Regions from separate parts of the Hymenobacter terrigena genome, predicted to be linked through region 1. Evidence: riboswitches for the same ligand, from Rfam matches in the RefSeq annotation. Region 1 holds a riboswitch; each other region holds the start of a gene.
What was found. A riboswitch is a leader RNA that binds a small molecule or an ion and turns the genes downstream of it on or off. The one in region 1 is predicted to bind S-adenosylmethionine.
Positions count from the first base shown of each region.

Region 2: linked by a shared signal. The riboswitch ahead of ACYU7Q_RS18880 (O-acetylhomoserine aminocarboxypropyltransferase/cysteine synthase family protein) and the one ahead of ACYU7Q_RS05795 (amino acid permease) in region 1 are both predicted to bind S-adenosylmethionine.
Region 3: linked by a shared signal. The riboswitch ahead of metH (methionine synthase) and the one ahead of ACYU7Q_RS05795 (amino acid permease) in region 1 are both predicted to bind S-adenosylmethionine.
Region 4: linked by a shared signal. The riboswitch ahead of ACYU7Q_RS10085 (phosphoadenosine phosphosulfate reductase family protein) and the one ahead of ACYU7Q_RS05795 (amino acid permease) in region 1 are both predicted to bind S-adenosylmethionine.

Region 1 covers NZ_BAAHBU010000001.1:1,407,258-1,414,715, forward strand. Annotated here, with positions in the region: gene ACYU7Q_RS05790 (hypothetical protein) at 1-316, shown strand, start outside; gene ACYU7Q_RS05795 (amino acid permease) at 321-1,802, opposite strand; SAM riboswitch class I at 2,036-2,127, opposite strand; gene ACYU7Q_RS05800 (TonB-dependent receptor plug domain-containing protein) at 2,295-4,274, opposite strand; gene ACYU7Q_RS05805 (M1 family aminopeptidase) at 4,445-6,928, shown strand; gene ACYU7Q_RS05810 (carbonic anhydrase) at 7,040-7,458, opposite strand, start outside.
Region 2 covers NZ_BAAHBU010000004.1:569,740-577,197, reverse strand. Annotated here, with positions in the region: gene ACYU7Q_RS18885 (homoserine O-acetyltransferase family protein) at 137-1,165, opposite strand; gene ACYU7Q_RS18880 (O-acetylhomoserine aminocarboxypropyltransferase/cysteine synthase family protein) at 1,355-2,734, opposite strand; SAM riboswitch class I at 3,122-3,237, opposite strand; gene ACYU7Q_RS18875 (LysM peptidoglycan-binding domain-containing protein) at 3,572-3,853, opposite strand; gene ACYU7Q_RS18870 (hypothetical protein) at 4,041-4,460, shown strand; gene ACYU7Q_RS18865 (lysylphosphatidylglycerol synthase transmembrane domain-containing protein) at 4,527-5,624, opposite strand; gene ACYU7Q_RS18860 (TonB-dependent receptor domain-containing protein) at 5,764-7,458, opposite strand, start outside.
Region 3 covers NZ_BAAHBU010000002.1:1,171,205-1,178,662, reverse strand. Annotated here, with positions in the region: gene metF (methylenetetrahydrofolate reductase) at 1-38, opposite strand, end outside; gene metH (methionine synthase) at 132-3,752, opposite strand; SAM riboswitch class I at 3,938-4,046, opposite strand; gene ACYU7Q_RS11790 (DeoR/GlpR family DNA-binding transcription regulator) at 4,131-4,883, opposite strand; gene ACYU7Q_RS11785 (NUDIX hydrolase) at 4,956-5,531, shown strand; gene ACYU7Q_RS11780 (molybdopterin molybdotransferase MoeA) at 5,913-7,136, opposite strand; gene ACYU7Q_RS11775 (SDR family oxidoreductase) at 7,283-7,458, opposite strand, start outside.
Region 4 covers NZ_BAAHBU010000002.1:780,712-788,169, reverse strand. Annotated here, with positions in the region: gene ACYU7Q_RS10105 (diflavin oxidoreductase) at 1-1,474, opposite strand, end outside; gene cobA (uroporphyrinogen-III C-methyltransferase) at 1,528-2,337, opposite strand; gene ACYU7Q_RS10095 (sulfate adenylyltransferase subunit 1) at 2,353-3,645, opposite strand; gene cysD (sulfate adenylyltransferase subunit CysD) at 3,751-4,665, opposite strand; gene ACYU7Q_RS10085 (phosphoadenosine phosphosulfate reductase family protein) at 4,804-5,562, opposite strand; SAM riboswitch class I at 5,834-5,922, opposite strand; gene ACYU7Q_RS10080 (RNA polymerase sigma factor) at 6,128-6,706, shown strand; gene ACYU7Q_RS10075 (hypothetical protein) at 6,835-7,458, shown strand, end outside.

The DNA of each region.
Region 1 (7,458 bases):
CGGCGCCCCCCCCGAACCCTTCCGCGAAAGCGTGACGCGGTTTTTTACGGACCTGTTCAGTGGCAGTCAACTGGATGATGCGCACGCTCACATCGCCGCCACCGGCCCCGAGCACGCCGTGGTCACCATCGAAACCGCCACCTCCGCAGAAGCCGAGCTGGGCCGCGCCGTCCTCGACCGCTGCGGGGCCGTGGATGTGTACAAGCAACGCCCCCTCACTCCCACTCCCGATGCCGGTGAGATTGACCTGGAAGGCGACCTCGGCCGGGTGCGTGATGATGAGGAGCTGGACGCAAACGGGCTCACCACGCATTGAAGAGTCAGGAGTTAACAATAAGCTCGCTCTTAACTCTCCCAACCGCCTCCCGGGCCAGCCGTAGCTTGCTGTTCTTCTTGCCATAGCCGAAGTAGATAATCATGCCCAGCGCCAGCCACACGATGAGACGCAGCCAGGTTTCCCACGGCAATGAGGCCATCATCACGAGGCATACCACGATGCCCAGGATGGGCACCACCGGTACCCACGGCGTGCGGAAAGAGCGCGGCGCATCGGGGTTGGTTTTGCGCATGATGAGCACGCCGAGGCACACCATTACGAAGGCCAGCAGCGTGCCGATGCTCGTCATTTCGCCCACCACCGAAATGGGCACGAAGCCCGCAAATAGCGCAATGAAGCACCCCAGCAGCAGGCTGGACTGAAACGGCGTGTTAAATTTCGGATGCAGCCGCGAGAATACCGGCGGCAGCAGCCCATCGCGCGACATCGAGAAAAACACCCGCGACTGCCCCAGCAAATCAACCAATATCACCGATGTGTAGCCGACGAGAATGGCCAGAATCACAGCCGATGACAGCCAGGCGTAGGGCGTTTTCTCGATGGCAATGGCCACCGGCGCGGCGCTGTTCTTGAACTCGGTGTAATTGGCCAAGCCCGTGAGCACGTGCCCAAACAGTACAAACAGCACCGTGCACACCGCCAGCGAGCCGAGGATGCCGACGGGCATGTTGCGCTGCGGGTTCTTGGTTTCCTGCGCCATGGTGGCCACGATGTCGAAGCCGATGAAGACGAAGAATATCACGCCTGCCCCGCGCAGAATGCCGCTCAGGCCGAATTCGCCGAAGGTGCCCGTATTGGCCGGGATGTAGGGCTGGTAATTGGCGGGGGCGATGTACTGCCAGCCCAGCGCGATGAACACCAGTACCACGGCCACCTTCAGGGCCACCACCAGCGCGTTGAACCACGCCGAGCCCTTGGTGCCCCGCGTGACGATGGCCGTAATGGCCAGCACGATGAGCATGGCCGGCACGTTTACGTAGCCGTGCACGGTGCTGCCGTCGGCCAGCGTGGCCGACTCAAACGGCGACATCACCAGCCGCGCCGGAATATGCAGCCCGTATTTTCCCAGAAACTTGATGAGGTACTGCGACCAGCTGATGGCCACCGTGGCCGCGCCCACCGAGTACTCCAGCACCAAGTCCCAGCCAATAATCCAAGCAAATAGCTCGCCCATCGTGGCATAGGAATATGTGTAGGCCGAACCCGACACGGGCACCAGCGCCGCAAACTCGGCATAGCACAGCGCCGAGAAAGCACAGCCCACGGCGGCCACAATAAAGGAAATGGTAACGGCCGGCCCGGCATTGTTGGCGGCCGCAATGCCGGTGAGCGAGAACAGGCCCGCCCCGATAATAACGCCGATGCCAATGGCAATCAGGCTCACGCCGTTCAGGCTACGTTTGAGCGTATTCGCCCCCGTTTCGGCTGCTTCCGCGCGAAGCAGCTCCAGTGATTTTTTTAACATAAACAGATAGAAACGCGCCACGCCACCGCCCCACCCGGGGCGGCCGTGCCGCAAAGCAAAAAGCCCGTAAAAAGGAATTGGTATGCGCCGGCCGCAGCGTCAGCTACGCGGCGCGAGTGCCCGCACTCAACAGCAACAACAGCCCATCCGCATTCGGCCTATCAGCAACGAACGGGAACGAAAAACACCAGAAAAAGCAAGCGAGGCAGCGGAAACAGCGGGCACGGCAGTTGTTTTTATATGGTCAGGAATTGGCACCGGTCCGCGGTTGCGGGTGGTTGCCGGCGCGTCGTCGAGCCTGTCTCTCAGCGCCTCTGTATAAAAACAATCCTTCCGGGAGGAGGAATTGATGGGGCAAAGGTAAGGCCGGGCGGCTGCACGGGCCAGCGGTGGCGTTGGGTAGCCCAAAAAGAACGGCCTGCTGAGCGTTGCGCTCAGCAGGCCGTTCTTATTTCCTTTGCTCCAAGCCGCTGCGGCGGCGCGGCTCTGCCCCTACCGCCGCAGCGCCAGCCGCGCGCCGGCCATCAGCCAGCGGCCGGGCATTTGGGCGCCCAGCAGGTCGGAGTATTTCGCGTCGAACAAGTTCTGGGCCTGGGCCACTACCCACAGGCGCTCGGGCAGCAGCGCCACATCCAGCCGGCCGTTGATGACCACGTAATCGGGCGTAAGCTGGGCATCGTTCACGGTGGCGCTGGCCACGGTTTGTTGGCCGGTGCGCTGCTTATACACCCCGCCCAGGCTGGCCGTGAAGCGGCGGTGCACCAGGCTTACGCTGCCACTCACTAGCTGCTTCGCCACGTTGCTCAGGTATTGCGACGTGATGTTGCCGTCGATATTCAGGTGAGTGTAAGTGTAGCCCACGCTGCCTTCAAGCCGCAGACCCTTGCTCAATTGCGCGCGGGTGCTGGCTTCAAATTCCAGCCCCTGCGTGCTCACGGCAAACAGGTTTTCGGCCAGGCGATAGGTGGCGGCGGGGTTCAGGTTGGTCAATCCGGTAGCCGCAATCACCTGCGCGCCGGGCTGGCTCACGTAGTCAATCAGGTTGCGGCCGTAGCGGTTGAAATAGGTGCCGCGCAGCGTGAGGGCCGGCAGCGGCTGGAAATCGAGGCCGCCTTCGTAGCTCCAGGTGCGCTCCGCGCTCAGGTGGGGGTTGCCCACATTGAAGCCCGTGGGCACCGTGCCCGGCCGGATGGACGAATAATACTGCTCCGTAAAATTGGCCGCTCGAATAGCCCGGCCCACGGCACCGCGCACCGTCAGCTTGTCGCTCAGGTGCTGGCTGGCGGTGAGCTGGGGCACTACTTCGGTGCCATAAGCCTGGTCGTGGTCGAGGCGCAGGGCCGCCGTGACGCTCAGGCCGCTGGTGGGCATGAGGCCAGCCACGGCAAAAGCCCCCTGGTGCCACACCGCGTGAATGCCCTGGTCGTTGCTGCGCACGCGGCGGCGGTCGGCCTGCCCGCCCAGGGTCAGCTGCACCTTGTCGGAAAAGCGCAGCTGGTGCTGGGCCTGCACGTTGAGGTAGTGCATGAGGTGGCTGCTGGCCACGGAAGCGGGCGTGTAGAGGTAGTCGTCGGTGCTGGAGGTGCCCACCAGCTGCAGCTCGGTGCGGGCGCGGGTGTTCCAGTCGTAGCGCAATTGCCCTTGGTACCAGTCGCGCGAGGTGGTTTCGCGGGCGCGGTCGCCGGCGTTGGTCGTGTAGAAGTTCTGGGCGTTGTAGTCGCGCCGGTCGAAGCTGGCACGGGCGGCGGCGCTCAGCTTGGGGCTGATTTGATAAGCGCCCGAGAGCGAGTAGGTATTCAGCTTGAAGTCGTTGCGCCCGCCGCCGGGCAGGTTCAGCAGCTGGCCGCTGGCGGTGTTGTTGAGAATGCCGCCGGCCAGCCGCAAACCCTTGTCCTGGCCGTAAAAGCCGGCGTTGGTGGTTTTCAAATCGTACTCGCCGGCCATGAAGGTGCCACCGATTTCCACGCCATCGGGGCGGTGCGTGGCGGCGAAAGTTTTGGTGACGATGTTGACGAAGCCGCCCACGGCGTCGGGGCCGTAGAGGGCCGCGCCGGGGCCGCGCACCACTTCAATCTGCTCAATTTCGGCGGGCGTGATGGGCAGATAGCCCGCGAAGTGGCCCGTGAGCGGGTCGTTCAGCCGCATCCCATCCAGCAGAATGAGTACCTGATTGAAGGTGGAGCCGCGCAGCGTAATGTCGGCCTGCGTCCCGAAGTTGCCCCGGCTCTGCATCTCGATGGCGGGCAGCAAGCGCAGCAAATCATCAAGCGAGGCCACCGGGTACTGGCTGAGCGTGCGGCCGGGAACCACGGTCACGTAGCGGCCGGTCTGGCCAGCCACCTGGTCGAGGCGGGTGCCGTACACGGTCACCTCGTTGAGGGCGCGGGCGCTGTCGGCCGGGGTACTTTGGGCCAGGGCGTTAAAAGTGAAAAGTGTGCAAAAAAATGGGCTGGCGTAGTGCGTAAGTCGCATTCATTGGTGGGTTGGTGGGGGTGCAAAGCTACTATAGCGTGAACTCTGCGAGTCCGTACATCGTCAGGGCCGTCTCGCCCGGGCACGCTACTTTCGTGCTTCCAGCCGCAACGTTGGCCCGTTACCCGCGTCCTTCGCGCGAAACTCCCATTTCTCCATTTCGTTTCTCCATGAAGCACCTTTTCGCGCTGGGCCTGCTGGGCCTGGCGGCCACCAGCCCGGCTTTTGCACAGGCTCCCACCCCGCCGACGGCCAAGCCTGAATCCCCTTACCGCGCCTCGGCCACCAAGGTCAACGACCTGGTGCATACCAAGCTCGACGTGCGTTTCGACTACGCTAAGCGCCACCTGCTGGGCAAGGAGTGGGTCGCGCTCAAGCCCCACGCCTACCCCACCGACACGCTCCGCCTCGATGCCAAAGGCATGGACATCAACGTCGTGGCATTGATGAACGGCACTACGCAAACCCCGCTAAAATATGATTACGCCGATGGCATGAACCTGCGCATCAACCTCGGCCGCGTTTTCAAGCCGGGCGAGGAGTACACGATTTACATCGACTACGTGTCGAAGCCGGACGAGTTGAAAGTGAAGGGCTCGGCCGCCATTACGGATGCCAAGGGCCTGTACTTCATCAACCCCGATTCGACGGTGAAGGGCAAGCCGGTCCAAATCTGGACGCAGGGCGAGACGGAAGGCTCGTCGGCCTGGTTCCCCACCATCGACCGCCCCAACCAGAAAACCACCGAGGAAATCTCGATGACCGTGCCCGCCAAGTACGTGACGCTCAGCAACGGCCGCATGGTGAGCAGCACGCCCGCCGGCCCCGGCCTGCGCACCGACGTGTGGAAAATGGAGCTGCCCCACGCCCCCTACCTGTTTATGATGGCCGTGGGTGACTTCAAAATTTACAAGGACACCTGGCGCGGCAAGGAGGTTAACTACTACCTCGAACCCAAGTACGCGCCCTTCGCCAAGCAGATTTTCGGCAACACACCCGACATGATGGAGTTTTACTCCAACCGCCTCGGCGTGGAGTTTCCGTGGAACAAGTATGCCCAGATTGTGGCCCGCGACTACGTGAGCGGCGCCATGGAAAACACCACCGCCACCTTGCACGGCGAGCAGGTGCAAATGACCGACCGCGAACTGATTGACCGCGAATACGGCTCTGAATCGGTGATTGCGCACGAGCTGTTCCACCAGTGGTTCGGCGACTACGTGACGGCCGAAAGCTGGTCCAACATCACCGTGAACGAGACGATGGCCGACTTTTCGGAAGGCCTCTACGCCGAACATAAATACGGCAAGGATGCCGCCGATGCGCACTACTACCGCTACCTGCGCCGCTACCTGGCAAGCCCGCGCGATGCCGCAAAAACCCTCGTGCGCTTCCATTACGACGAGCAGGAGGAGGTTTTCGACCTCGTAAGCTACCAGAAGGGCGGGGCCATTATGGACATGCTGCGCACCTACCTCGGCGACGATGTATTCTTCGCCGGACTCCAGAAATACCTCAAGGATAATGCCCTCGGCAACGGCGAGGCGCACCAGATGCGTCTGGCTTTTGAAGCCGTGTCGGGCCAAGACCTGAACTGGTTCTGGAACCAGTGGTACTTCGCCCCCGGCCATCCCATCGTGACCATCGACTATGCCTGGGATGCGGCTAAAAAGGCTGAAACGGTGACCGTGAAACAGACCCAGGCCGGCCAGACCTTCCGCCTGCCCTTCACCATCGACTACTACGTGGACGGCAAGGTGATGCACCAGCCCGTGACCATGACGGAGGCCACCCAGACCTTCACCATGCCCCTGTCGGCCAAGCCCGACCTGGTGAACGTGGATGCCAACAAGAAGACGCTGTGGCTGAAAACCGACAACAAGACGGCCGCCGAGTACGCCTTCCAGTACGCCCATGCACCGCTGTTTGTTGACCGCCGCGAGGCCATCGACGCGGCCGCTAAAGACCAGACCATTGCAGCCAATCGCAGCACGCTGTTGGCCGCTCTCAACGACAAGTTCTACAACAACCGCTTAGCCGCTGTGGAGGCGTTGAAACTGGATAATAAGGACGTGGCCAAAGTGGCCGCGCCTGCCCTGCGCAAGCTGGCAGCCACCGAAAAGGAACCTTGGGTGCAGGCCTCGCTGCTCGGCGCCCTGGCCAAGCTGAAGGACAAGAAGGACGAGAAGTACTTCACCAAGCAACTCAACAGCCAGTCGTACAGCGTGCAGGGTGCCGCCCTGCGCGCCTTGGCCATGGTGCAGCCGGCCCAGGCCCTGATCCGTGCCAAAGCGCTGGAAAATGACAGCCAAAGCGCCCTCGCACAAGCCGTAGTGGCCACTTACGCCCAGGCCGGTGGCCCCGCCGAATGGGCTTACGTACGCGATAAATTCGACGCCGCCCGCCCCCAGGCCAAGTTCAGCCTGGCCGAGCCCATGGCTGGCATGATGGGCCGCCTCGACGACCCAACGGCCTTTGCCGAAGGTGTGACGCGTCTGCGCGACCTCGGCGTGAAGTACAAAGCCTACGGCGCCGACCGCATGGTGCTGGGCCTGCTCCAGACCGCCAACAAAGCCCAGGCCAGCCGCGGCCACGCCGCCGAAGCCCAGGCTGCCGTCGACAAAGCCACGCAGGAACTGCAAGCCGCCAAGTAACCGGGCCCACTTGCTTGCCCGAAACCCAAAAAAGCCCTGCCGCAATGCGCGGCAGGGCTTTTTTGTGGGTGGTCGGTAGGGATTCGGGAAAAACGGAAAGGTCGGGTGTGCCTATTTCTTTTCGGCTACAACTTTCTTATCAACTACTGCTGCCTCTTTGGCCGGGTCGTGCTTGGGGCCGTCGTAGGAATTGGCGTCTTTGTCTTTTTCGACTTCGGGAGTCGCAGCCTCGGTAGCGTAGATGTGCTCCATGGCATCCATCACGTCGCGGCCGTCCACGTTCAGGTCTTTGAGCACACCATCGGCGATGTCGTAGACGAGGCCGTGCAAGCGGGGCGGGTTGTCGCCGCGCATGGCGTTCTGGATGATGTTGGTTTTGGCGAGGTTGCGCACCTGCTCAATCACGTTCAGCTCCACTAGGCGGCGGGCCCGCTGCTTGTCGTCCTTGATGCGCAGGTATTCGGCTTCGTGCAGCCGGATGACGTCGCGGATGTTCACCAGCCAGTTATCAATCAGGCCGTACTGCTTGT
Region 2 (7,458 bases), on a different contig from region 1:
CCCGCTATCGGTGTTTTGTGCCTTTGCAGGCAGGCTTGTACTCCCGCGCAGCTGTTTGTGCTGTCGCCGAGAGGTTTGTGCCAATGTGCACAACTGGAAAGGGCCTCCAGGCATCCCCAGTGCCACTTTCTAAAATCTAATGCACGAACGTGGGGGCGTAGAACAACTCCAGGAAGTGCGTGATGGCGGCCGTTTCCAGCAAAAAACCATCATGCCCGTAACGCGAGTCCAGTTCGCCGTACATCGCCCCCGGGATGTGGGCAGCCAGCTCGCGCTGCTCACTCAGCGGAAACAGCACATCCGACGTAATGCCCAGCACCAGCGTGCGCGCCCCGATGCGGGCCAGCGCCGCCGGCACCCCGCCCCGGTTGCGGCCCAGGTGGTGCGTATCCATGCTCCGGCTCAATGACACGTAGCTGTACGCATCGAAGCGCGACACCAGCTTGTCGCCCTGGTAGCGCTGGTAGGTGCTGGCGCGGTGCTCGCGCAGCAGCTCGTCGTGGTCGGGGTCGGTCTGGGTTTCGCCGTAGGCCGAGTAGCTGCGGTAGCTGAGCAGCGCAATGGCGCGGGCGGCGCGCAGGCCGTCGTCGCCCCCGCCGGGCTGGCCGGCGGCGTAGGTCGGGTCGGCCTCAATGGCCAGCCGCTGGGCCTCATTAAACGCAATGCCCCAGGCCGAGTGCCGGGCGTTGGTAGCAATGACGACCAAATGGTCAAACAAATCGGGCCGCTGCACGGCCCACTCCAGCGCCTGCTGCCCGCCCAAAGAGCCGCCAATCAGCGTGTTGATATCCGTCAGCTCCAGTTCCTGGCGCAGCGCCTCGTGGGCTGCCACCAGGTCCCGAATCGAGAGCAGCGGGAAGTGCTGGAAGCGCGCCTGCCCGGTGGCCGGGTCGGCGTCGAGCGGCCCGGTGCTGCCGTAGCACGAGCCTAGTACATTGGCGCACACGATAAACCAGTCGGCCGGGTCGTAGTAGCAGCCCGGCCCCACCAGGCCCGGCCACCAGGCCAGCACGTCGGCATTGGCCGTGAGGGCATGGCACACCCACACCACGTTGTCGCGGTCTTCGTTGAGCTGGCCCCAGGTCTGGTAGGCCACGTGCGCCCCGGTCAGGGTTTCGCCGCTTTCCAGCGTAAGGCCGGGTAGTTCAAATATTTGGGTTGGCATAATTCAATACAATAGCGCAGCTTTAGAACCAGCGAACCGGCCCGGCGCAATAGTTTCTCACTCCCATTTCTCCTCCCATCACGGAAGAGGCCCGGACCGATGCACTGATTCTAAGGCTGCGATAAAACTCGGCCGCCAGCGAGACTGGCACCGACCCGCCAGGGGTGGCCCGCTGGCGGCAATTCTGGTTTAGACTTCCAGTGGCTGGGCGTGCTCCAGCTCGGGCTCGCCCACTTCGTCGCCTTCAGTTGGCAGGCTGGCGGTGTTGCCGATGGCATCAAACGCCGCCTGCAAGTCAGCCTTGATGTCGTCGAAATGCTCAATGCCTACCGACAAGCGCAGCGAGGTCGGCGTCACGCCCGATGCCAGCTGCTCTTCTTCGCTCAGCTGCTGGTGCGTGGTGGCCGAGGGCTGGATGATGAGCGTCTTGGCGTCGCCCACGTTGGCCAGGTGGCTAATGAGCTTCAGGTTATCAATGAATTGCGTGGCAATTTCTTTCGTGCCCTTGATGCGGAATGAGAGCACGCCGCCGAAGCCACGCTTCAGGTATTTGTTGGCAATGGCGTGGTAGGGGCTGCTGGGCAAGCCGGGGTAGTTCACGCTTTCCACCTGCGGATGCTGCTCGAGCCAGGTGGCCACTTTCAGGGCATTTTCCACGGTGCGGTCCACGCGCAGGCTCAGGGTTTCGAGGCCGATGAGCAACTGCCAGGAGTTGAACGGGCTGATGGACGGGCCGAAGTCGCGCAGCCCCTCCACCCGCGCCCGGATGATGAAGGCGATGTTGCCAAATGGCCCGTTCTTGCCAAATACATCGTTGAAAATCAGGCCGTGGTAGCCCTCGCTCGGCTCGGTAAACTGCGGGAATTTGCCGTTGCCAAAGTCGTAGGTGCCGCCGTCCACAATCACGCCGCCCACGCTGGTGCCGTGCCCGCCAATCCACTTCGTGGCCGATTCTACCACAATGTGCGCGCCGTGCTCTAGAGGCCGGAACAGATAGCCGCCCGCGCCAAAGGTGTTGTCCACAATCAGCGGCAAATCGTGCTTTTTGGCGATGGCCGCAATGGCCTCAAAATCGGGAATGCTGAAGCTGGGGTTGCCAATGGTTTCGAGGTAGATGGCCTTGGTCTTCTCGTCAATCAGCTCCTCAAACGAAGCCGGGTTGTCGCCGTCGGCAAAGCGCACCTCGATGCCCAGGCGCTTGAATGCCACCTTGAACTGGTTGTAGGTGCCGCCATACAGGTAGGCCGTGCTCACAAAATTGTCGCCGGCCTGCAGGATGTTGTTGAGCGCAATGAACTGAGCCGCCTGGCCCGAGCCGGTGGCCAGGGCCGCCACGCCACCTTCGAGGGCTGCCACACGCTGCTCGAACACGTCGGTGGTGGGGTTCATCAGGCGGGTGTAGATGTTGCCGAACTCCTTCAGGGCAAACAGGTTGGCGCCATGCTCGGCGCTCTTGAACACGTAGCTGGTGGTCTGGAACAACGGTACGGCGCGGGCCCCGGTGGTGGGGTCGGGCTGCTGGCCGGCGTGGAGTTGGAGGGTTTCGAAGTGCTGGGGCTGAACAGACATGATAGGGAAGCTTTGAAGTTTTGAAAAACCGAAATGGCAAGTGGAAAAATGCGCTACAAGCCTGGAAAAGGCATTTTATGCGCTGGAACTCCCCGAAATGGCCCGTGCTGCCGGCGTGGCCCAAACCCACCGCGAAGGCCCAAAAGCGCACGCGGCAGACCCACGGGGCCACCAAAAAAATCCAGAAGAGGGGGGAGGGGTTCTAAGCTGGAGTCAGCTTAGCAACAACACGGGCGGCAACAGCACATTCGCATTCGCTGCGACGCGAACCCAGTCACATTCCGGTCATCAGCGGCCGAAACGAAGAAACCCGAACCTGCGGCGCGCAAAGCAGCCGAAGCATTCGGGAGAGAAAAAGCAGAATTCGAAGAATGTTCCATGGCACTCGAATCATCTGTCCCAGCGCGGCCGGAGCTGCGGGTGGGTAGGAATTGGCACCTTTCGTTTTGCGAAGGTTGCCAGTGGGTCACGGAGCCTAGTCTCTCGCCACTTCTGTATAAAACTTGAAACTGCCCACCGTTAGCGGGGAGTACCGGGTTGGTATCGGCAAATGTACGAGGGAATTTTTGGGATGAGCAAGCGGTGAGATGAAAATATTTTTTCGATTTCTTTTGAAACAGTCAAAAAGAACGGTCATGCCGAGCGCAGCGAAGCACCTTTACCGCAGTCACTAATTCGCTCAATTGGATTGCGTTGAGCAGTAAAGATGCTTCACTGCGCTCTGCATGACCAGCCTTCTCTTGTCGTTTCAACCCCGCCCATTCCTACTCCACCAAACGCAAAAAAGCCACCCTGAAACAGAGTGGCTTTTCTCACCTTTTTTCTGCAAAAAAGTACCTAGAGACTAGGTAGGGTCAACACCTGCCCCACTTCAATGTGGTCAGGGTTGTCGCCGATGAGCGCCTTGTTGGCGTCGTATATCTGGTGCCACTTGGCGGCATCGCCGTAGTGGTGCTTGGCTATTTTGGAAAGGGAATCGCCGCTGACAACGGTATACGTGTCGCCGGACGTTTCTGGTTTGGCATTGCCAAAAAAATCGGTGCCGCCAGCCGCTGGCTTAGCCGCGGGCTCTACGGGCTTTTGCTCGCCTTTGTCGCTGATGAAATCGAAGAGTCCCATGGTTTCGGTGAAGTTAAATGGAAAAATACACGCTGCCGGAAACGCTTGCGGGCGGGCCGACCGGGTTGCTATACGGACAAGCTCAGGCGGGGTTTCGTTCTAAACTCTTTTGCGTCTGCGTCGTAAGCCGACGAGTCTGCACCCCGTGTGCAATGTTTTCATTCTTTCACCATTACCCTTTGTGCACATGAAACTCCAGTCCTTTTTTTCGCTCCGTTACTTCGCCAGCCTGCTGCTGCTTGTGTCGCTGTTTGCCGCCTCGTGCAGCAACGACAAAGGCAAAGTAGAGGGCGTGAACATGCTGTACGGCACCGATAGCAAGGTGTGGAAAACCGCCAAGGAAACCGACACCGCCGGCGACAAAGTGAAGCAAACCGACGCCCAGAAACAGGAAGAGCTGCGCATTTTTGCCAATGGCACCTACAACATGACCGGGGCCAGCGGCGCCGTTTCGGGCAAATATACGTTTGACCAGGCCGGCAAAACCATCACCCTGACGCCCGATGGTGCCACCACCAGCAACACCTTCGCCGTGGAAACCCTCACCGACAAGAAGCTCACGCTGAAATCGGCCGACGGCGCGGCGCTGATGCTCGAAGCCGAGTAAAGCACTCAGAATTCAACCAATCGAAAAAGCCCCGAACCAACCTGGTTCGGGGCTTTTTTGTGCTAATTATTCTGCGACAGGCTGAGCCGCACCCACCGGCCGCTTCGCAAACACCCGCGCCACCCAACGAGGCAGGAAAACAGTGCCCAGCACCAGATACAGGTAGTACGTAACCACCCGGTATAGCAGCACCATGAAGCTGGTGAGCGTGGCCGTACCGATAAATTTGCCGAAAAACGTGGGAAACGCACCCTCCACAATGCCCGCGCCGCCGGGCGTGATGGCCAGCAACAGCAGCACTTTGTAGGTGAGGTTGCGGGCGAAGATGAACAGGAAGGTGTCGGCATCCATCGGCACGAAGGCGGCAATGAGGCAGCCGATAACCAGATAGCGGGCCGTCCAGACGAAGAAGGTGCTGGCCGCCGCCCGCCACCAGTAGATGGCCGGGTTGCCGCGCAGCTGCATGGAAGCATCCATCATGCCCTGCCCGTGCTTGTAGGCCGAGCGCTGCCAGCGCCGCAGCGGCCCGAACGAAAACAGCCGCACCAGCAGCCGGCGCACCGATTTCGGATTGATGAAAATAGCGTAAAGCATCAGCCCCGCGTAGGCCGTGACGGCCACGTAGCTGATGACAAACGCAATGCGCAGTGTGGCGATAAACGCGCCCTGCATGGCCTCGTGCGGGTAAAGCCCGGCCCCGGCAATGAGCACCACCAGCGGCACCATGATGACATAGTACAAATTGTCCATCAGGGCCGTAACCATAATGTAGGCCAGGGACTTGCCCAGCGGAATGCCTTCCTTGTTCAGAATAAACGAGGCCACCGCCGTACCGCCCACTGCCGAAGGCAGCACGCACGACGCAAACTCCCAAATCATAATCACGTCGAGGCTTTGGCGGTAATTCAGCTCACGCTCGGCAATGTGCCGGATGCGGTAGATGTAGCCAAAATCGCGGGCCAGCAGCACCCCCAGCGTGATGAGCAACCACTGCCACCGGGCGTGGGCCAGCGGGGCAAGGTCGCCAGGCTTATAGCTGCGCCAGAACATAAACCCCACCACGCTCAGGCCAATGACGACGGGCAGAATGAGCCGCGAGGGCTGCAAGCGCTGCAAAAAATGCGCGTCGTCTTCGGGCAGGGGAGCGAGGGGGCTATCGGTCATCAAAGCAAATAAAGCAGCCGGGCAAAAATAGGGAGTAGCCAGCCAGCGACTGATTAAAAACGCATTAAGGTGATATGAAAAACGTCATGCCGGGACAAGCTCCGCATGACGTTTTTCGGTAATAACCTGCCGGGCGGCGCTAGGGCCGGCCGCCGGGGCTGCCGGCCGGCACGGTGCCGTTGGGCGTGCTGGTGCCCTGCGAGGGCACGTTGGCAGGCGTGTTGATAGGGTTGCCGGTCGGAGCCGGGGATTGGCGCTTGGTCGTGTCGGCGGGCTGGGCCGTGGCGGGGCGCAGGCCGGGGTAACCGCCGGGGCGCTGGCCGGGCTGGGGGCGGCCCGTGCTGTCGGTGGCCGGCTTGCCCGAAGTGCTATCGGCCGGCGCGGTGCGCTGCTGGCCGGGGTAGCCACCGGGGCGGGCACCCGCGCCGGCCGGAGCCATGCCGGGAGCACCGCCAGGATAGCCACCGGGGCGGGCTGCGCCAGCGGGCGCACCCGCGGGGCGTGCGCCGCCGCCAGGGGCACCACCGCCACCGCCGGGAGCACCACCGCCACCGCCGCCCATGTCACCGCCGCCGCCTTCGCCGCCACTTTTCAGGTCGTCGTTGTTGATGCTCTTGCCGCGGCGGGTGGGCGGGGCCACCGTCAGCTTGCCGATGCGGTAGCTGATGTTCACCTTAAAGCTCATGTTGTGCAGCACGTTGCGGCTGCTCTGGTCGATGAGCGGCGACACCACCGTGTTGCGGATGGTGATGCTGGGCGTGAAGAAGTTCTCAGCCCCGAAGCCGATGCTGCCGCGCTTCTCGGCAAAATCACGCTTCACGCTGAGGCTGTACACGCCAAAACCGCTCTGGCTGCCCTGCAGTTGCACCTGGTTGCCGCGGTAGAAGGCGAAGGCCTGCAGGCCCCATATCGGCGTGAAATTGTAGGAGCCAAACACCCGGCCGCTCATCACAAAGCCTTCGTTGGCGGCGTTGAAACGGGTATCGGCTACGTTGTTGGTGAGCTTGACGTAGTAGAAATCGGTACCGGCATTCAGGCTGAGCTTGCCGTTGTTGATGTTGGCGAATACGCTGCCGCCGTAGGCATCCTGCTTGCCGATGTTTGCGTAGGTGGTCGTCACTATGTCGGCGCCTTCCACCGTGCGCAGCGCCTCAATGGAGCCCGTGGTGTTGCGCATGAAGGTGCTGAAATTCAGGTTCAGGCGCTTGTAGGCGGTGCTGTAGCCCAGCTCGTAGTTATTGGTGTATTCGGGGTCCAGCTCGGGGTTGCCGTAGCTGATGTTCTTCGGGTTCTGGGCGTTGCGGTTGGGGTTCAGGAACTGCAGCGACGGGCGCTGGATACGCTTGTTGTACGCCAGCTTCAGCACGTTACCGTTGGCCAGCTTGCGCGAGAAGTTCACGCTGGGTACCAGCACGTCGTAGTTCGGGATGTTGACGGGCGTAGTCGAGTTAGCAAAATCGGCGCTGATGCTGGTGTACTCGTAGCGCAGGCCGGGCTTGAGGGTGAAGCCTTTGGGCAGGCCCAGGGTATAGGCGGCGTAGGCCGCCGTCACGTTCTGGCGGTAGTTGAACACGTTGCTCGACGACAGCCCCACTGAGGGCACCACCGCGCCATCGGCCCCGTAGGACGTGGTGCTGTAATCCGAATTCACGCGGCGCAGAATGTTCTTCGCGCCCATCTCCAGAATCTGGGTTTTGCTGATGGGGTTCTGATAATCCAGCTGCACCGTGTATTCCTCGTTGTAGCTCGGGTTGTCGTTCACGATGCGGCGGGCCAGGCTGGTCGCATCGGAGGTGGTCAGAATGTTGTTGGTGAAGCTGTTGGTGCGGTCGTT
Region 3 (7,458 bases), on a different contig from region 1:
TTGCCGTTGGCCTGGGCGAGGTGGTCGGTAACTTTCATATAAGTAGCGTGGACTCTGCGAGTCCGCGCATGGAAGCGTTAGGGCAATGATTGATATTGGTGCGGGCGCGGACTCGCAGAGTCCACGCTACACTACTTCTTCGGCTCGTAGTTCAGGTTCGGCATCAGCCAGCGCTCCAGCTCGGCCGTTTCCATGCCCTTGCGGCGGGCGATGTCGCTCACTTGGTCTACGCCAATGCGGCCGAGGCCGAAATACCGCGAATCCGGGTGGGCGTAGTACAGGCCGCTCACCGACGAGGCCGGGTACATGGCCAGGTTTTCCGTTAAGGAAATACCGGTTTTGCCCTCGGCTTCGAGCAATTGGAACAGGGTAATTTTCTCGGTGTGGTCGGGGCAGCCGGGGTAGCCGGGGGCGGGGCGCACGCCGCGGTATTTCTCCTGCACGAGGTCTTCGTTGGTGAGGTGCTCGTCGGGCGCGTAGCCCCAGAACTCGCGGCGCACCCTTTCGTGCAGGCGCTCGGCGAAGGCTTCGGCCAGGCGGTCGGCCAAGGCCTTCACCATGATGCTGGAGTAGTCGTCGTGGTCGGCTTCGTACTGCTCAATGAGCTTTTCGATGCCGATGCCGGCCGTGACGGCAAAGCCGCCCAAATAGTCGGCGCGGCCGGTTTCTTTCGGTGCCAGGAAGTCGGAGAAGGCCAGGTTGGGGATTTTCGGGCCTTTCTCGCCCTGCTGCCGCAGCGTGAAAAACTCGGTGGCTACCGTGGTGCGGGTGTCGTCGGCGTAGACTTCGATGGTGTCGTAATCCTTGGTGTTGGCCGGCCAGAAACCCAGCACGGCGCGGGCCGTGAGCAGATTGCCATCGATGATTTGGGCGAGCATCGTCTGCGCGTCCTCAAACAGCTTGGTGGCGGCTTCGCCCAGGTTTTCGTCTTCCAGAATGCGCGGGTAGCGGCCCTTTAGCTCCCAGGTATGGAAGAAGGGCGTCCAGTCGATGTACTGAGCCAGCTCGGCGAGGTCATAATCCTCCAGCACTTTGGTGCCGAGGAAGCTGGGCTTGGTGATGGGCACCGTGTTCCAGTCCGACTTAAAGCCATTTTCACGCGCTGCCTCAATGGTCAGGTAATTCTTTTCGCGCTGGCGGCTGGCGTAATCGGCGCGCAGGGCGGCGTAGTCGTCGGCCACGGTTTGGGCGTAGGCTTTTTCGCCCGAGCCGAGCAGGCCGGCCGCCACGCCCACCGAGCGCGAGGCATCGTTCACATGCACCACCGGGCCGCTGTAGGACGGCGCGATTTTCACGGCCGTGTGCAGGCGCGAGGTAGTGGCCCCGCCAATGAGCAGGGGCACTTTCATCCCGCGCTTTTCCATGGCCTGGGCCACGTACACCATCTCATCGAGCGAGGGCGTGATGAGGCCGGAAAGGCCGATAACATCCACGTTTTGCGCCTGTGCTTCGTCGAGAATCTTTTCCAGCGGCACCATCACGCCGAGGTCCACGATGTCGAAGTTGTTGCAGGCCAGCACCACGCCCACGATGTTCTTGCCGATGTCGTGCACATCGCCCTTCACCGTCGCCATCAGAATTTTGCCGGCCGTCTGGCGGTCCGAGCCCTGCTTGTCGGCCAGCAAATACGGCTCCAGATACGCTACGGCCTTCTTCATCACACGGGCCGATTTCACGACCTGTGGCAAGAACATTTTGCCGGCCCCGAACAGGTCGCCTACCACGTTCATGCCGGCCATCAGCGGGCCTTCAATCACGTCGAGCGGGCGGGCCAGCTCCTGGCGGGCGGCCTCGGTGTCTTCGTCAATAAACTCCGTGATGCCCTTCACCAGCGCGTGCGACAGGCGCTCCTGTACTGGTAGGCTGCGCCACTCGTCGGCCACCACTTCGGCCTTGTCCTTTTGCTTGACGGTGTCGGCAAATTCCACAAGGCGCTCGGTGGCATCGGCGCGGCGGTTCAGCAGCACGTCTTCGACCAGCTCCAACAGGTGGGGCTCAATTTCATCGTACACGCCGAGCTGGCCAGGGTTCACAATGCCCATGTCGAGGCCAGCCCGAATGGCGTGGTAGAGGAAGGCCGTGTGCATGGCCTCGCGCACCACGTCGTTGCCGCGGAACGAGAAGCTGATGTTGCTGATGCCGCCGCTGGTGAGCGCGCCGGGCAGGTTCTGCTTAATCCAGCGCACGGCCTCGATGAAGTCGAGCGCGTAGTTGCGGTGCTCGTCCATGCCCGTGCCCACGGTCAGGATGTTGGGGTCGAAAATGATGTCGGACGGGTCGAAGCCCACTTCCTGCGTCAGGATGTTGTAGCTGCGCTGGCAGATTTCGATGCGCCGTTCGAGCGAGTCGGCCTGGCCGTTCTCGTCAAAGGCCATCACCACCACAGCGGCGCCGTATTGGCGCACCGTGTGGGCCCGCTCGCGGAAGGCCGCTTCGCCTTCTTTCAGCGAAATCGAGTTGACAATGCTCTTGCCCTGCACGCATTTCAGGCCGGCTTCGAGCACGCTCCATTTCGAGGAGTCAATCATTACTGGCACCCGGGCAATGTCGGGCTCTGAGGCGATGAGGTGCAGGAACGTCGTCATCACCTGCTCGGAGTCGAGCATGCCTTCATCCATGTTGATGTCGAGTACCTGCGCGCCTTCCTCCACTTGCAGGCGGGCCACGGCCAGGGCTTCCTCGTAGGCACCAGTCCGAATGAGGCGTGCGAAGGCGCGCGAGCCGGTCACGTTGCAGCGCTCGCCCACGTTCACGAAGAGACTTTCCTCTTTGATGGTAAACGGTTCCAGACCGCTCAGGCGCGTAGTCGGCGAAATGGCCGTGGGCAACTGGCGGGGTTGGTATTTCTCAGCCAGCTTGCTCAGTTCGGCGATGTGCTGGGGCGTGGTGCCGCAACAGCCGCCCACCACCGTCACAATGCCTTCTTTCAAATACTCTTCGACCAGCGCGGCGAATTCCTGGGCCGATTCATCATAGCCGCCGAAGGCGTTGGGCAGCCCGGCGTTGGGGTAGGCCGAGATGTGCACGTCGGAAATGCGGCTCAGCTCCTGCACGTACTGGCGGAGCTGGTCGGCGCCGAGGGCGCAGTTCAGGCCCACGCTCAGCAGCGGCAAGTGGCGAATCGAGTTCCAGAAGGCCTCCACCGTCTGGCCCGAAAGCGTGCGGCCCGAGGCGTCGGTGATGGTGCCCGAAATCATGACGGGCACCACGCGGCCGCCTTCGTCGAAGAACTTCTGCACGGCGTAGAGGGCGGCTTTGGCATTCAGCGTGTCGAAGATGGTTTCGATAAGCAGCGTGTCGACGCCGCCGTCCACGAGGCCGCGCACCTGCTCCAGGTAGGCGGTGGCCAGCTCATCGAAGGTCACGGCACGGAAGCCGGGGCGGTTAACATCGGGCGAGAGCGAGGCGGTGCGGTTGGTGGGGCCCACGGCACCGGCCACGAAGCGCGGGCGCTCGGGCGTGGCGTACTCATCGGCGGCCTCGCGGGCCAGGCGGGCAGATTCGTAGTTCAGCTCGTACACAATATGCTCCAAACCATAGTCGGCCTGCGCGATGGTGGTGCCGCTGAAGGTGTTGGTTTCCACCATGTCGGCCCCGGCGGCGAAGTATTCGGCGTGGATGCCTTTGATGATGTCCGGCCGGGTAATGCTCAGTAAGTCATTATTTCCCCGCAGCGGCTTGGGGTGGTCGGCGAAGCGGGTGCCGCGAAAGTCTTCCTCGGTCAGCGGGTGGCGCTGAATCATGGTGCCCATGGCGCCATCAAGAATCAGCAGGCGCTGGCGAAGCAGCTCGGGGAGGCGGTAGCGCGAAGCGAAGGCTTCGCGGGCCGGGGAAATCGTAGGCAGGGTAGGGGCGGAAACGGACATTTCTTTCGGGGGCGAATAGCTACGTAAGCGCGTATCCAGAAAGAAACCCGTGCGGGGAGGCACAGTTCCGGCTGTCATCTTTTTTCACCAATAACGGCGGTGAAACGGGAGTTGGCACCTACTCGTGGTAGGTTGCCAAGACGTCATCGGGCCCGGTCCCTCGGTCTTTCTGGATAGCAGCGTAGGGCGAAGATACAACGGAACGGGGCTTGTAGCACCTGCTTTAGCTTGGGTTGCTATGCGCGGGTGCAGGCGCAAGCGGTGCTACCCGAGCACCGTCAGGCCGGCTTCGCGGTACCGGGCCAGGAGTTCGGCGGGGGCTTGCTGGTCCGTGATGAGCGTGCCCACCGCAGCCAGGGGCGCAAACTGAAAGTACTGGTCGCGCTCCAGCTTGCTCGAATCGCAGAGCAAATACACGTGGCCGGCTGACGCGGCCACCGCCTGGTAAATGGAAGCTTCCTTCTCACTGTTGGCACTCAGGCCGCGCTTCAGGGAAATGCCGTCGACGCCCATAAAAGCCTTGTCTACCTGATAGCGCTGCAAGTGCTCCACCGTGACGGCGCCGTGCGTGGCCTGCCGCCGGGCGTCCACTTCGCCGCCCGCCATCACCACCTGCACCGCCGAACCGGCCAGTTCAAACAGCACGGGCAGCGAGTTGGTGACGACGCGGATTTTGCGGTGGCGCACGTGGGCGCACAGTGGAAACGTGGTGCTGCCGCAGTCGATGAAAATGGTGTCGCCCTCGGCCACGTGGCGGGCGGCCAGCCGGCAAATAGCTTCCTTCTGCGTGGCGTGGGAAGTGGTTTTGGCGGTAAAGGCCACCGGGTGCTTATCGATGCCGGGGCGCACGGCCCCGCCGTGCGTGCGTACCACCAGGCCTTGCTCGGCCAGCAGGGCCAAATCGCGCCGGATGGTGATGGGCGTGGTGCCCAGTTGCTGGGCGGCCTCGGCCACGAGCACGGTGCCGTGCTGCTCCAGGGTGGCCAATAAATGCTGCTTGCGGAGCTGGAAATTCATCGCCGGGGCGTTACTTGTTCAAAACAATCGCAAAGAAACAAAAACGAACAGAAACGAACTTTCGACCCTGCCATGAACGAACGAATCCGCCTCCGCGAACAGGTCACGCTATCCGATGACTGGTTTACCCTGCAAAAAATTACCTTCGATTACCAACGCAAAAACGGCACCTGGGAAACGCAGTCGCGCGAGGCCTACGACCGGGGCAACGGCGCCGCCATCCTGCTGCACGACCCCGCCACCGACCACGTCATCCTGACCCGGCAGTTCCGCCTGCCCACCTTCGTCAACGGCAATCCCACGGGCATGCTCATCGAAGCCTGCGCCGGCCTGCTCGATGATGAGCACCCGGACACGGCCATCATCCGCGAAACGGAGGAGGAAACCGGCTACCGCCTCACGCACGTCGAGAAAGTGATGGAGGCCTATATGAGCCCCGGCTCGGTCACGGAGCGGCTGTTTTTCTACCTGGCCGAATACTCGGCGGTCACCGAGCAGCACGCCGGCGGCGGTGTCGAGGAGGAAGAAATTGAGGTGCTCGAAATGCCCCTGCAAGCGGCCCTGGCGATGGTGAAAACGGGCGAAATTCAGGACGGCAAAACCATTATGCTGCTGCAACACCTGCGACTGCGGCAGCTGCTGGCGTAGCGCAGCCCACCGAGGCGGGGCCGGTTTTTTAAATTGCGAAAGAGCATCCCGCCTCGGTGAGGATGGGTTTTGAAGTACCGAAAATGCATCCCGCCTCGATGGGGTCGGGTCTTGGAAGTCTGGAAGTACATCCCGTCTCCGTGGGGGCGGCTTTTGGAGCTTTGAAAGGGCATCCCACCTCGGCGGGGGCTGCTTCCGGCATTTGTAAAAGTGGCTCCCGCCTTGTCGGGGAAGGCTTTCAGAATTTCTGAAAATGGACCGGAGCGAGGTCTGATAGGAATATCGGGTAGGGTGCGGGGTTTGCCCCCGCCCGGACGCTTGCCCCGGCTCACCGATTCCCTTCAACGACGGGCGGGGGCAAGCCCGGCACCCTACCTGGTATTACAGCGGCCATGTCGGCCACACGCTGCCTGCCGCAAACACGACCGGCTCGGGCGGCAGCTCCAGAAACGCGGTGGCTCCCACCAGTCCCATCATGTCGCCGGAGCCGCCCACGCGGAGTGGCGTGGCCCGGCGGCGGCCTTCGGCGTCCACGGTCAGGCGCACGGGCACAAAATGTGTTAGCTGGGGCTTGAAGGTGATATCAACAGTGAGCACGGTCGGGGCGGGCGCTTCCATCGCGGCTGTTGTTTCGGCCGCGCCGTTGGGTTGTTGCACGGCCCGCAGCCAGGGGCGCACGTACCGGCAGGCCGTGATGAAGGTGGACACCGGGTTGCCGGGTAGCCCGAACACCACCGGCCCGCCGGCCCGCGCCCCAAACCAGAGCGGCTTGCCGGGCCTCTGCTGCACTTCGTGGAAGATTTCCTCCACGTGCAGCGCGCGCAGCAGGCCGGGCAGGTGGTCGGCGCGGCCCTTGCTCACGGCCCCGCTCAGCACCACGGCATCGAAGCCAGCGGCGAGAATGTTGGTGAGGCCCACGCGCAGCTCCTCCACATTATCGGAGAGGTGAAACAGCGAAACATCGGCCCCGGCCTGGGTAAGTAGCGCTTGCAGGGCGTACACGTTGGAGCGCCGAATCTGGTGCGCCAGGGGCGTAGCCGAGATGCCCACCAGCTCATCGCCGGTGCTCACCACGGCCACGCGGGCGTTGCGCGTCACGGCCACTTCGGCCGCGCCTACGGTGGCGGCCACGGCTAGCTCGGCGGGGCCGAGGCGGGTGCCGGGCAGTAGCAGGGCATCGCCGGCGCGGCGGTCGGCGGCCTGGTGGTGGATGTTGACGCCGGGGGCGGCGGGCGGCGGAATCTGAATGCGGGCGCGGTTGTCATGCAGCAACAGGTCCTCGTAGCGCACTACCACGTCGGTCCCGGCGGGCAGCACCGCGCCGGTCATCACCTCCACGGCCTGCTGCGCATTGAGCAGCGGCCGGGCGGGCTCGCCGGCATACTGGGTGTGTTGAATTTCAAACTCCGTCTGGCCCCCGGCCCAGGTGGTGAAGCTCACGGCAATGCCGTCCATCGCCACCCGGTTGAAGGGCGGAAAGTCGCGGTCGGCCGTCAGCGTTTCGGCCAGAATGCGGCCGGCGGCGTGGGGCAGAGCCACGGTTTCAGCGGGCAGCGGATGGGCGGTGGCCAGGACGCGGGCGGTGGCTTCGGCGGGGGTGAGCATGGGTGGGTGAGTTAAGAGTTAAAAACGAACGTCATGCAGAGCGTAGCGAAGCATCTTTACCTCAATACTAATCCAATCGCAAGGATTTACTACTGCGGTAAAGATGCTTCGCTGCGCTCTGCATGACGTTCTGCCTGCGCAGCGCCCTACGGAATAAGGCGGTCTTCGCGCAGCTTCGCAAATAAGTCAAAGAATGAATCCTCCGTGCTTTGGAACACGGTGAAGCCGCGCTTGCGGCTGTTGGCCATGTCTGTCATCACCTCAATGGGCCGGCCCAGGTCCAAATCGGTGTGCCAGGGCGAGGCCAGACGGCTCAAGTCAG
Region 4 (7,458 bases), on a different contig from region 1:
GCCAGTTGCGGCCGGTGGCGCCCAGCTCTACCCGCTCCTCCACAAAGGCGCGGAACGGCGCGATGCCGGTGCCAGCCCCAATCATGATGATGTCGGTGCCGGGGTTTTGGGGTAGCTTGAAATACTCGTTGTGCTCCACGAACACGCGCACTTCTTCGCCCACCGCCACGCGGTCGGCCAAGAACGACGAGCAGGCGCCGTGCTTGCGGCGGCCGTGGGCCTCGTAGCGCACGGCGCCCACGGTGAGGTGCACCTCGTCGGGGTGGGCCAGCAGGCTGCTGGCGATGGAATAGGCGCGGGTGGGCAGCGGACGCAGCGTGTCGGCCAGGGTCTGGGCGGTGAGCTGGTCGGTGGGGAAGTCGGTGAGCAAATCGGCCACGTCGCGGCCGTAGAGGTAGGGTTGGAGGCGCGTGGTGTCGGCCAGCAGCCCGTGCAGCTCGGCGTGCGGGGCCAGGGCAGCGTAGCGCTCCAGCACGTCGCGGGTGAGCACGGTGAGCTCGCGGCGGCTGGCCAGGGCGGCGGCCAGCGGCAGGCTTTCCGCGCCCAGCTGCACCGGCGCGGAGTCGGAGAGGCGCGCGGCCCGCAGCACTTCTTCCACCAGCGGGTCGTGGTTGCGGGGGCGCACGGCCAGCGCATCGCCGGGCGCAAAGCGCAGGCCCGAGCCGGCCAAATCCAGCTCAATATGGTACGTCTCCTTATCCGAGCCGCGCCCGTTCAGTCGGATGCTTTCCAGCACTCGCGCCGGCCAGGGGTTTTCGCGGGTGAATGTGGCGGCGATTTCAACGGGTTGAGGCGAAGCGGCCGGCACCGATGCTCCGGCTGCAACCGGAGTTTCTGCCTTGATGCCAGCGGCAGACCCATCTAGTTCTGCCAAAGCGGCCTCAATCCACTGACTTGCGGTAGCCTGATAATCCACGTCCGCATCCACGCGGTCGAGCAGGCGGGTGCCGCCCAAATCAGCCAAGCGCTGGTCGAAATCCTTGCCCGTCTGGCAGAAATGCAGGTAACTTGTATCGCCCAAGGCCAACACGGCGAAGCGCAGTTTGGGCAGCTTCGGCGCCCGGCTGCCGCTGATGAACTGGTGCAGTTCCTCGGCCGAAATGGGCGGTTCGCCCTCGCCGTGCGTGCTCACGATGACGAACAAATTCTGCTCCTGCGCCAGCTGCCGGGTGGGGTAGTCGTTCATGTCGCGCACCTCTGCCGTGAGGCCACGCTGCCTCGCTGCTTCGGCGGCCTGCTGGGCCACTTTCTTGCCGTTGCCGGTGTGCGAGCCGTACAGGATAGTCAGCTTCCCTACCGGGGCCGCCGCCACGGCGGGGGCGGACGCAGCAGCTGCAACTGCTGCGCCGCCGCTGGTGGCCTGACCGTAGAAATAGCCACTCAGCCACACCAGCTGCTGCGCCGATAGTTTGTCGGTGAGTTGCTGAAGGTGTGCTTCGTCGAGGTGAGGCGGGAGGATGGGAAAAGCAGACATAATCAGTTTAAATACAATAGAGTGGAGGCAACAGGCTGATAAGGGATTGATGCCTAAGCCACTTTCGCGTAAGTCAGCAGCTCTGGCAACAGCTCAGTTGCTACACCAGAAGCTGCTGCGGCCGGCTGCTTCATTAGCCGTACTACTTCGCCCAGCACAATCACGGCCGGCGCGCCCAGGCCAGCACGGCTGGCCCGTTCGGCGATATCGGCCACGGTGCCGGCCACTACGCGGGCAGTGGGCAAGGTGCCGTTTTGGATGATGGCGGCCGGCACCTCGGCCCCGCCGTAGCGAGCAAAGAGCGCCGCGATTTCCACCAGCCGGCCCATGCCCATCAGGATAATCGTGGTGACGCTGGGCGTCTGGGCCGCTTCCAGCAAGGCGGTCGAAAGCTGCTCATCGGCCGTGGTGGCCGTCAGCACCCGAAAGCCCTCGCTAAGGCCCCGGTGCGTGGCCGGAATGCCCACGCTGCCCGCCGCTGCCACTGCGCTGCTAATGCCCGGCACGTAGTCCGTGGCCAGCCCGTGGACTTCGGCGTACAGCATTTCCTCGCGCCCCCGGCCAAATATGAACGGGTCGCCGCCCTTCAGTCGCACCACGTGGCCGTGGCGGTACGCCTGCTGCACAATCAGGGCGTTGATGCCCTCCTGCGTATAGGCCTTGAAACCACTGCGCTTGCCCACAAAAATCAGCGGCACGCCGGGCCGCGCATGCGCCAGCAGCGCGTCATTCGCCAGCGCATCGTAGAGCACCACATCAGCCGCCGCCAATGCTTTCGCGCCTTTCAAGGTCAGCAAATCCGGGTCGCCGGGCCCGGCCCCGACAACCGTCAGGCGAGGTAAAAAGAGAGGGGAATCAGCCATGATATTCAGCAAATGCTAGATGGAAAAAGCCGCTTCGGCGGGCACTTCATCGGTGAAATACGCCGGGTCGGTGGCGGCGATGAGGCCGGCGGCCAGGGTGGCGCCGGTCTGCTCATCCACCAGGATAAAGGCCCCGGTCACGCGGTTCTGGCGGTATTCGTCGGCTACCAGCGGCAGGGCCGTTTTCAGGCGCACCCGCACGATGTCGTTGAGCTTGGCCTCGTCGGTGCCCTGGCTTTCAAAGGTTTCAATGTTGGTTTTTTGCAGGATGGTGGTCACGGCCGCTTTCACGGTGGCGGCGTGGTGCTGCACCAGCAGCTTGCGGCCGGCGCGCAGGGGCCGCTCATCCATCCAGCAGAGCGTGGCTTCCAGCTCGCGCACCACGGCCGGGTGGGCGCTGGTCGGTACGATGGTAGCGCCCCGACTCACGTCCACATCGTCGCGCAGCCGCAGCACCACGCCCTGTGGCGCGGTGCTGCTAGCTACTTCCTGCTGGTTCACTTCAATGGCCTCAATCACCGTTTCCAGGCCCGAGGGCCAGATGCGGACCCGGTCGCCCTGGCGGTAGGTGCCGCTCTGAATCCGGCCGGCGTAGCCCCGGTAGTCGGGCAGCTCTTCCGTCTGCGGCCGAATCACATATTGCACCTGAAAGCGCGGCTCGTTCGGGTTGACATCAGTGGCGGCTGGCACGCTTTCAAGATGTTCGAGCAAACTGGGCCCCTGGTACCAGGGCAGAAAATCGGAGCGACGCACCACGTTGTCGCCATTCAGCGCGCTGAGCGGAATGGCCACCACATTCGGTAGTTTCAATTGCTCGGCAATAGCGGCGTAATCGGCCACGATTTTCTGAAAAATTACTTCCTCGTGGCCCACCAAATCCATCTTGTTTACGGCCAGTACGAAGTGTTGAATGCCCAGCAGCGAAGCCAACAGTGTGTGCCGCCGGGTTTGCTCAATCACGCCCTGGCGGGCATCTACGAGCACAATGGCGAGGTCGGCATTGCTCGCGCCGGTCACCATGTTGCGGGTGTATTGCACGTGGCCCGGCGCATCGGTGATGATGAACTTACGGCGCGGCGTGGTGAAATATTTGTGCGCCACGTCGATGGTGATGCCTTGCTCGCGCTCGGCTTTGAGGCCGTCGGTGAGCAGGGCCAAATCCACGTCGCCGCCGGTGGTGGCGCGGCGCTTTTCCAGCGTGGCCAGCACGTCGAGCGACACGGAATCGCTGTCATACAGCAGGCGGCCGATGAGCGTGCTCTTGCCATCGTCGACGCTGCCGCAGGTGATAAATCGGAGAAGGTCCACTTTTGTAATGATTAATGGTTAGCGGTTAATGATTAATGGCTGGATTCAACAGGAATAATCGAGCGTTATAAGCTCGTTAATCATTGACCATTAATCACTAATCATTTAAAAATACCCGTTGCGCTTGCGGTCCTCCATCCCCGTTTCGGAGAGGTTATCGTCCAGCCGCGTCGCCCCACGCTCGCTCACTTTGGCCAGCAGCAGGTCCTGAATAATATCGTCGACCGAGGAGGCGTCGCTTTCCACGGCGGCGGTGCAGGTCGAGTCGCCCACGGTGCGGAAGCGCACGCGGCGCTGCACAATTTCGTCGGTTTCGTCAAGGTTCAGGTGCTCGCTGAAGCCGAGGAGCTGGCCGCTGGGCAGCACCACGCACTGCCGCTCGTGCGAGAAGTAAATCTCTGGCAGCTTGATGTTTTCGCGCTGGATGTAGTTCCACACGTCCAGCTCGGTCCAATTCGAGATGGGGAATACGCGCACGTTTTCGCCTTTCTGAATGCGGCCGTTGTAGATGTTCCACAGTTCCGGGCGCTGGCGCTTGGGGTCCCACTGGCCAAAGTCGTCGCGCACCGAGAAGATGCGCTCCTTGGCCCGGGCCTTCTCCTCATCGCGCCGCGCCCCGCCGATGCAGGCGTCGAACTCGAATTCCTCAATCACGTCGAGCAGCGTGTAGGTCTGGAGCGGGTTGCGGCTGGGGTACTTGCCGCCCGGCTCGCGCAGGCCGCGCTCCCGGATGGTATCTTCCACGCGGCGCACAATCAGCTTTTCGCCCAAATGCGCGGCTAGCTCGTCGCGGTAGTTGATGATTTCTTCGAAGTTGTGGCCGGTATCGATGTGCACCAGCGGGAACGGAAACTTGCCCGGCCGGAAGGCTTTTTCAGCCAGCCGCGTGAGAGCAATCGAGTCTTTGCCGCCCGAGAACAACAACGCGGGCCGCTCAAACTGGCCAGCTACTTCACGTAGAATATGAATAGCTTCGGCCTCCAGACGGTCGAGGTAATCGAGATAAGCAGCGCTTGGCATTGGCGTAGGAAGTCATGGCCCGAAAAAATCGGGCGAAATTGAAAAACCGGAAGAAGTGGGTGGGATAAGGCCCGCGAAAGGTGCCTTTGGGGAAGAATGTGGCGTCAGCGGTCCGTCCGCCGGCGCATCGGTTCGGGCCTAGCCCGGCATTCGCTCCACCACCGGGTCGAGGCCCTGGTGGGCGGTAGTGGCGTGGAGGCCGCACTCCTTAGCGGCCGCGTCTTCCCACCACCAGCGGCCGGCGCGGAAATCCTCGCCCGGCGCAATGGCGCGGGTGCATGGCGCACAGCCGATGCTTACGAATCCTTTGTTATGCAATGGGTTAACCGGAATGCCATTGGCTTGGGCAAAGGCTTCGCACTGCGCCCAGGTCCAGCCGAAGAGTGGGTGTACTTTGATGAGCTCGTGGCCAGCATCCCACTCGGCGGGGTGCATGGTCTGGCGGTTCTGCGACTGCTCGGCGCGAATGCCCGTCACCCACACCTGCTGGCCGGCCAGGGCGCGGCTCAGCGGCTCCACCTTGCGGATATTGCAGCACTCTTTCCGGTTCTCAATGCTCTCGTAGAAGCTGTTGGGGCCTTTTTGGCGGGTCAGCTCCTCAATGGCCGCCCCGTTGGGGGCAAAGACTTCGATGGGCTTTTCGTAGCGCAGCAGGGTCTTGTTCCAGGTCGAGTAAGTCTCCTGAAAATTACGGCCCGTATCGAGCGTGAAAACCCGGATAGGCAGGTCGTTTTCGAAGATGAAATGGGTGATAATCTGGTCTTCCAGACCAAAAGAGGTGGAGAAGGAAACGCGGCCGGGGAAATGGTCGGCCAACAGGGCCAGTGTTTCCGGTACCGAGCACTCGGGCAGGTAGCGGCGCAGGTCAGCGACCTGGCTTTCAAGGGGTAATGCCATGACGAGGGGAGAGTTTTTTTCCGTAGAAAAAACCAGAGAAGGCCCAAGGGGCCACAAGGTGCCGCTACGCTGTGCGCAATGAGTCAATCACCACAACGGGAGTCGGCGGGTTGGCTGCCGTGAAGCAGCCGCCGGAAGAGAAGCCCTAGTTCAACAACCAGCAATTGCCCCCAGCATACAGGCCAGGGGACGGGGCATGCAACAGCACATTCGGCGCGAAGCGGCGAGGGTGGTGGGGTGCAGGCGGCGGTTGGTGGATGTGCTCACAGCGTTTTTATATGTCAGGACTTGGCACCGTTCCAGCTAGTGGGGGTTGCCGGCGTTTCGTCGAGCCTGTCTCTCCGCGCCTCTGTATAAAAATGAATAGCGCCCCAAACGAGGGTTGCTGGGGCAAATGTAAAGGATGAAAAAGCGAAATGCCAAAATTTTGTTTCGCGGAGATGAAACTGCCCGCCTCGCAAAAGGTTTGGCGGCCGTGCTTTCGCCGCGTAATTTGCCGTGCAACCCCTGAACCCTGCGCTTGGTCTATGGGTTGCTTAAGCACTTCTAATACCTTGTTTTCTGCATGGAAGCCCTAGCTCACTCCGCCTACGTCGACATCAACGCTCCGCTGGTGGAGCGCTGCCGCCTCAACGACCGCCAGGCCCAGGCCGAAATTTACCGGCGCTACTCCAAGGCCATGTTCAACGCCGCCCTGCGCATCACCGGCGACTACGCCGAGGCGGAGGATGTGCTGCAGGAGTCGTTTCTGAGTGCTTTTCGGGAGCTGAGCGGTTATAAGGGCGACTCTTCGTTCGGCGCCTGGCTGAAGCGGATTGTGGTGAACAAAAGCATCAATTGCCTGCGGCAGCGGCGGCTGGCGCTGGTGCCGCTGGGTGAGCAGCACCACGAAGAGCCCGCCGAAACCGCCGCCCATTCGCCCGAGGACGAGGCCGACCTGCACTACCGCGCCGACGTGCTGCGCCGCTGCATTCAGGAGTTGCCCGATGGCTACCGCGTGGTGCTGAGCCTGTATTTGCTCGAAGGCTACGACCATCTCGAAATCGCCGGCATCCTGGGCATTTCCGAATCTACTTCCAAATCGCAGTACAGCCGGGCACGGGTTCGGCTGCGCGAATTAGCCGCTCAGCGCGGCCTTAGCTAAGTTTTTATCCGTTATCACTAGTCATTTAACCGTCAACTACCCTTCATCCTTTTTCGCCCGGCCGCGGTTTTCGTATAGCCCCGTGGCCCGCCCTGAACCTGGACGAACCGTGCGTCTGCTACTCATTCATGGATACCAAGAAAAATAATTCTCTCGAAACCTTCGTCGAGCGGCACCGTGCCGATTTCGACACCCACGAGCCGCGCCCCGACCTCTGGGCTGCGCTGGAGGAGCAACTCAACGCCGCCATGCCCGCTTCCCCGGCCATGCGCCTGGCCGAAGTTTCGGAAGTGCCTTTGGTGGCACCCACCGTGGCGGTTGCGGCTTCTGTAAATCAGCCCGAAGCCAGTCTCCGCTGGTTTCAGCGCTACGGTGTAGCGGCGGCTTTGGCCCTGCTTGTGTTCGCTGCCGGGGCCAGCGAAGCCTGGAAGTCTCGCAGTGCCGCGCCCGAAACGGCTGTAGCAGCCGCACCGGCTGCGACGCTCGGCAGTGCCACTAATGAGCCCGACGCCGCCCTGTACCAGGGTGGCAACCCGCTTTCCCTCACCGCCGCCGAGCACACCACCGGGGCCGACAGCCAGTTGGTGCGCGCCGTGCGCGGCATGGAAGCCTACTACACCAACCAACTGGCCCGCCGCCAAACCGAACTGAGCCAGCTGAACGGTCCCGGCATGGCCGCCATGAACGCCGATTGGCAGCACGAGCTGGTGTCGCTCGATTCCAGCTACCGCGAGCTCAAGCAGCAGCTGCTG